DNA from 3 places in the Gracilibacillus phocaeensis genome. Region 3 is predicted to be linked to each of the others. Evidence: predicted binding sites of a transcription regulator. Region 3 holds the regulator's gene; each other region holds the start of a gene.
The links. Region 3 encodes Rex, which represses fermentation and respiration genes when NADH is low (regulators of the CRP and FNR family bind a similar motif). Its sites were predicted from a motif close to TTGTGAAATATTTCACAA; they were not measured.

Region 1 (2,284 bases), 110 kb from region 3:
CTGACAATAACATCATTTACAGCAGTTTCTAAATGTTGGCCAATACCATCAGAGAAATTAACCACAACCGTACCATCTGGATTTACTGTTACCTCCACTTGGTCATTATATTGAGCTAAGTCGGCTAAGGCGTCATCTATATTTGTTAAGGCATCAAGAGCACCTTCTAATTCAGAAATACCATTTATCGTGAGTAGATCTTCAGGTATGATACTGCTTTGCAAGTCATCGACAACACCTAACACTTCACCAACAACACTATTTAAATCACCTGTTAACCCATCAATAGCAGGTCCTAAGCCAGGTAAGTCATCCATGGTGACCGCCGTGATATCTACAGATACATCTGCTGGACCAGTTGATGACAGTTGGCCTGCTAAATCCTCAAGGTTAAATACGACGACTCGTTCTGGACCAATTAGTTCTGCATCGGCTAAGCCGGTACCAGTTAAACCGAGATCTAGACTATATGGATCGTCAGCAACAGGTTCTGTCAAATCAGCCGTAACATCGACATTCGTTAATAACTGCACTTCTGCTAAACTAGCAGCTTGTACCTCTATACTAGAATTGGTTAAGTATTTTCCTAGAAAACCGTCAGCTGGCGCAGGTGAAGTAGATAATAATAAGAGCGTTGCTGAAGCTGCGGCTGCCATCTTTTTCATGCTTGACGTTTTTACTCTTTGCTTTTGATCCATTTTCTTTTTGTAATCAAAATTTCTCAAATGAATACCTCCTCAATCTATCTCTTATCTATATATTTATTCTCACATGTTCAACAGTGTTGTACGGTCCCCCTTGTTATATACATATTCATGTGAGTCTTTCTCCCAACTATCATAAAATTTCTAGAGCACTATAGCCTAAATAATAGCTAAAAAGTGGATATAATATAGACAATAAATAAAATTATATTAATTTTATTTAACAAAAAAGGTTAAAAATAAATTAATTATTAACCTTTTTGTAATAATCCAAAAGTGTTCTAGAGAATATTAGGTAATATGCTAGGTCAATAATCTTGTTATGTCAATAACCCCCAATATCGAAAGTAAAAGCTATATATGGACAAATTAGTAAAAAATAATCATGAAGTAACTAGGAATAATTAATTACCATAATTTTCAGAAAATAATGACAAATGCCATGATCATGGAAATAAAGGGATGAAATACAAAAAATAATCCATTTTATAATTTTATGAAAAATGGAAAAAATAATGTCGAATACCATCGAACGATTGAGCATAATTGACTATGTAAAATTTTTGTCATATGGCTGTTATTTTGTCGTTATTTTATCTTTTTTAGGGAATATTGATTGTGTAAATTCCATTTAATATCTTTGATCAGGGATAAATGCTAGTACATGATCAACAAAAATCGTCAAAAAAATGTAACGCCTTATAAGCGATAGAGCACCGAAAGGCGTGTATAATAAGAGGTAATGGTGAAAACTTGCTATTAAAGGAGGATTTTCTGCATGTTGAAGGCATTTATGACAACCCTTCGCTCAAAGTTGTATGTCATGCTAGGGCTTGCGATTTTACTGGCTGCGGCGATTGTTGTCCAAGCTTTCTTGATCGTCTCGATTATCGAGCGGATATTTTTAGAATCAGTGGCTTTCTCCAATATTCTAACCACCATCCTGTTACTGTGTATCGCCTTATTACTGCGAATGACGCTGCAGTATGGCGTGAAATATCTAGGTATGCGTATGGCGCGAGCAGCAAAAATAGATATTCGACAACAGTTGCTCAGTCATTTTATCAAACAGCCTATTTTGGAAGCGAATAAGGGACAATCCGGTGACAAAACAAGCCTTTTTATGGATACAGTAGACGAAGTGGATAATTACTTTAGCCAATATATGCCGCAAATGATTCAATCCGTCGTTATCACGGTAACTATTTTGTTGGTTATTCTTATTCAAAATTGGTCTAGTGCACTGATCATTCTGGTGTCGGCACCGTTTATTCCCATTTTTATGATGATTATTGGTTTCAAAACAAAAGATAAATCACAGGAACAATTGGCTGCTTTAGCCTCTTTTTCCGGCACGTTTCTGGATACGCTGCAAGGCTTGCCATCATTAAAGCTATTGGGCAGGTCCAAGGCACAACGGGAAAAAATAGCGGAAAGCAGTCAACAGTTTCGGGCGGCGACGATGGACGTTCTGAAGGTGGCTTTTTCCAATTCGCTGGCCTTAGAGTTTATTTCTATGCTTAGCATTGGTCTGATTGCCTTAGAAATTGCCATTCGAATGATTATTTTTGAAAATTTAA
Region 2 (2,284 bases), on a different contig from region 3:
TCGACACCGCCGTTAATTGAATAAAGCAATGCCTTAGCAAGATTGGCTCGTGCACCAAAAAACTGCATTTGTTTACCGATGCGCATGGCGGATACACAACAGGCAATACCATAATCATCACCATAATGCTCCCGCATCAAGTCATCATTTTCATATTGAATCGAGCTTGTTTTAATCGACATCTTAGCGCAATATTTCTTATAGTTATCTGGTAATTGTGTCGACCATAACACGGTTAAGTTTGGTTCTGGCGCTGGGCCTAAGTTATCTAACGTATGCAAGAAGCGATACGAGTTCTTTGTAACTAGCGGACGCCCATCCTCAGCCATACCTGCGAGTGACTCGGTTACCCAAGTTGGATCACCGCTAAATAGCTCATTATAATCAGGCGTTCTGGCGAATTTTACCAGACGGAGTTTCATAACAAAATGATCGACTAGTTCTTGTGCTTCTTTTTCAGTAAGGTTACCATTTGCGATGTCTCTTTCAACATAGATATCAAGGAACGTCGATACACGCCCAAGACTCATCGCGGCGCCATTCTGTTCTTTGATAGCTGCCAAATAGCCAAAATATAGCCATTGGAAAGCCTCTTGTGCCGTTGTTGCTGGCTGTGAAATATCAAAGTCGTAAGCCGCTCCTAGTTGTTTTAATTCTTGCAAAGCACGGATTTGTTCTGCTGTTTCTTCCCGATCACGAATGATATCCTCCGTCATCGTGCCATCACCAATCCTATCAAGCTCTTGTTTCTTTTCAGAGATTAGGCGATCCACACCATATAGTGCCACACGACGGTAATCACCGATGATACGTCCACGGCCGTATGCATCTGGCAAACCAGTTACAATACCTGCCTTCCTTGCTGCCCGGATTTCCGGTGTATATACATCAAACACACCTTGATTATGTGTTTTGCGATGTTCTGTGAATGTTTTCACTACTTCATCATCTACTTGATAACCATACGATTCCGCTGCCGCTACTGCCATTCGAATACCGCCAAATGGCTGCAACGATCGCTTAAATGGTTTATCTGTTTGTACACCTACTACTTTTTCTTTGCTTTTATTTAAATAACCAGCACCATGAGATGTAATCGTTGAAACGATTTTTGTATCCAAGTCATATACGCCGCCATTTTCCCGTTCTTCTTTCGTTAACTGCATCACCTGATCCCACAATGCCTTCGTCGCAACGGTGGCGTCTGCTAAGAAATCTTCTTTTCCTTCATATAACGTAAAGTTCTGTAGAATAAAATCACGCACATCAATTTCCTTTTGCCATTTACCTTCACGGAAGCCTTTCCAAGGGACACTTTTGGTAACTTCTTCTGCTACTTTCATCTCCTATACCTCCTCCATTGATTACATTTGTTCAAATATTCACAAATGTATCTTATTTATATTATAACGCGTTTTAAGCCGCTGATAAAGTGAAACAATTCACATTTAAAAAAGTTGTCATGGTTTATTCTTAAAATGTTCACATTTTCACAAATTTACTTAGATTGCATATTCCGAATAAAAATAATCTCGATTAATTGAGAATTATTATCATTTGTTGTATAGTAGATAATAACATTAAAAATAATGGAGGAGATACCATGCAGATATATTGGACCAAAATAAATAAGATTATTGATGAAACCCCCGAGGTGAAAACGTACTTTCTTGACTGTCCAGAAGGCTTTACCTGGGAAGAAGGAGCTCATACCCATTTCGCATTAGAAGGTTTTAATGCCGGGGATAAACCAAATCGCAGCCTGATTCGTCATATGTCCATTTCTACTTTACCGCATGAAAACGCCATCGGTATTACAACACGCATTAAAGACGAATGTTCCGAGTTTAAAACGATTCTCAAAAATCTAGAAGTCGGCAATGAAGTGGCCTTATTTAAGACGCATTCCAATGTACCGCTTAGAAGAGAAGACAAAAATGTGTACCTTCTGTCATCAGGTGTCGGCCTGGCAACGTTCCGACCACTTATCATGGATTATTTGGAACGTGCGGACAATGTCACTCACATTCATTCCTTGAATATCGATTCATCAAGAGACTTCTTATTTCCATCAATTTTCGAAACAACAGCGGATAAGAAATTCACATCCCAGTTTGTCGATAATCGCAAAGACTACTATGATAAAGTGAAAAATCTTGCTATAGATAAGGATGGACTTTTCTATGTTGTCGGCAGTGATGAATTCCTTGTACAGAATATTGAAGTATTGCTTGAACAAGGCATCAAGCCGGAGCAGATTAAGCTTGATAAGCATGAACAACAA
Region 3 (2,284 bases):
TTAAGCAATATCGCCCGGCAGTCGCCAATCTTTATTATGATTATTGCCATCTTAGGGCCTATTCTGGAGGAATTGGTATTTCGTAAGGCGATTTTTGGTACACTTTATAAACGAATGAATTTCTTCTTTGCAGCATTATTATCTGGTGTTGTTTTCGCGGTCGTTCATATGGATTTTAGCCATATCCTAATTTATACCGCTGTAGCAATGGTGTTATCCTTTATCTATGTAGAAACAAAACGGATCCTTGTACCTATTATTGTTCATATGTCGATGAACACCATCGCCATTATTGCCCAGCTATCAATTGACCCGGAAGAATTAGAAGAACAAATGAAACAATTAAATGACTTAATGCTCATACTCATTGGGGGATAATCATCACATGCGTATTTCACCATTACGCTCTGCTATCTTTTATTTCGCTTTAGGGATATTATTTACTTTTTTGGCGATAAGATTTGTGGAGGATACAGTCTTTAACTTTTTTACAATATTATTAGTGATCTTTGCAACCATCGACTTTGTATTAGCGATTCGCTTGGTTGGCCTACACCGACGCATCAAGCAGGAACAACGCAAAAAAAAATAACACAAAAAATGGAGTAGGACCAAGCATCAGCCTGTCCTACTCCATTTTTTTATTACGTACGTGTCTTTTTTCTACCTTGCTTTGGTTCTTCTTCCAACGGGTAATGCTTCATGAAATAGACTAAAGACTGTAATTCAATCGCTAAATCGATATGATGTACCCGGACATGGTCCGGTACCGTAATCCTTGCTGGCGTAAAGTTCAGAATACCGTTTACCCCTAACTCCACTAAACGATCGGTCATTTGCTGCGCCTCCGACACAGGAACAGTCAGAATGGCTACAGAAATATCTTCTAGCTCTTTCTCCAAGTCATCGATATGATGCACCTGAATATTACCTACCTGTGTCCCTACCTTGTCATGGTCCGCATCAAATGCCATGTCAATTCTTGTATTATTATTCTTAGTAAAGTTATAATTAAGGAAGGCCGTACCCAAATTCCCCACACCGACTAAGGCAACAGGAGTACTTTCATCTTGATCTAACGTTTTACGGAAGAAACCAAGCAAATACTCGACATTATAGCCGTATCCTTTTTTTCCTAATGCACCAAAATAGGAAAAATCTCGTCGAATCGTTGCAGAATCCACCTTTATAGCCTCGCTTAATTCTTTGGAAGATACACGTGATTTTCCTTGGATATGCAAATTATTTAAAAAACGATAATACAGTGGTAAACGTTTCGCTGTAGCTTGTGGTATTTTATTTTGATTTGGCATCACTGATTCTCCTTACTTTCGATTAGTGAATGTGAGGTATCCTCATGAAGACTGATTCACCTATCTCTATTCTAACAGAAAAACACAGAAAAGTCGTGAACTATTTCACTAAGTAATCAATCGGTCACATTGCAGGACGAAGCTCTTTACGATAGAGCGAGACTTATCAGGATGTTACCAACCGTTTTCCACACGGTTCCGCCTTTAATCGTGGGGATTTTACGGACGGTTAGCGCTGTGATAAACTAAGGACAGCAGAGGTGAAAAAGATGATTTATTTACAAGTAAACAATCTCACAAAACAGTTTGGTGCAGAACTGATTTTGTCAAACATAAAGCTGGAAGTCAAGCAGCACGATCGGATTGCGATAGTAGGTCGTAATGGAGCTGGTAAATCCACTTTATTAAATATCATTTCGGGACAACTTGGGTATGATGAAGGAGAAATTCACAAACCAAAGGAGGTCTCGCTTGGCTATCTTGCACAGCACACTGGCTTAGACTCCAACGAAACAATCTGGCAGGAAATGCTGCAGATTTTTCAACACTTTCAACAAGAAGAACAAGCCCTACGCGAAATGGAAGCAAAGATGGGTGATCCTGATCTACTTGATGACCAGCAGGCATACCAACAACTGTTGACCAGCTACGATTTCAAACAAGAGCAATTCAAATTAGCTGGCGGTTATCAATATGAAACGGAAATAAAGGCAGTATTAAATGGACTGCATTTTCCAGAAAGCATGTGGTCTGCTTCGATCACATCATTGAGCGGCGGACAAAAGACACGGCTCGCCTTAGGTAAGTTATTATTAACCAAACCAGATGTGCTTATTCTAGATGAACCCACTAACCATTTGGATATTCAGACACTTACTTGGCTTGAAGGTTATATCAACAGCTATCCCGGCGCTGTCATTATCGTATCACATGATCGCTATTTCCTCGATAAAACCGTCGATATTATCTAT

Region 1: a site for Rex is predicted at 1,257-1,274, ahead of cydD (thiol reductant ABC exporter subunit CydD). Genes of this name have one in related genera too.
Region 2: a site for Rex is predicted at 1,431-1,448, ahead of pflB (formate C-acetyltransferase). Genes of this name have one in related genera too.

The regions. Positions count from the first base shown of each region.
Region 1 covers NZ_LR131144.1:125,909-128,192, forward strand. Annotated here, with positions in the region: gene E0E32_RS22870 (adhesive domain-containing protein) at 1-725, opposite strand, end outside; gene cydD (thiol reductant ABC exporter subunit CydD) at 1,483-2,284, shown strand, end outside.
Region 2 covers NZ_LR131142.1:26,754-29,037, forward strand. Annotated here, with positions in the region: gene pflB (formate C-acetyltransferase) at 1-1,343, opposite strand, end outside; gene E0E32_RS02470 (dihydropteridine reductase) at 1,604-2,284, shown strand, end outside.
Region 3 covers NZ_LR131144.1:12,424-14,707, reverse strand. Annotated here, with positions in the region: gene E0E32_RS08050 (CPBP family intramembrane glutamic endopeptidase) at 1-378, shown strand, start outside; gene E0E32_RS08045 (YdiK family protein) at 386-592, shown strand; gene E0E32_RS08040 (redox-sensing transcriptional repressor Rex) at 645-1,313, opposite strand; gene E0E32_RS08035 (ABC-F family ATP-binding cassette domain-containing protein) at 1,583-2,284, shown strand, end outside.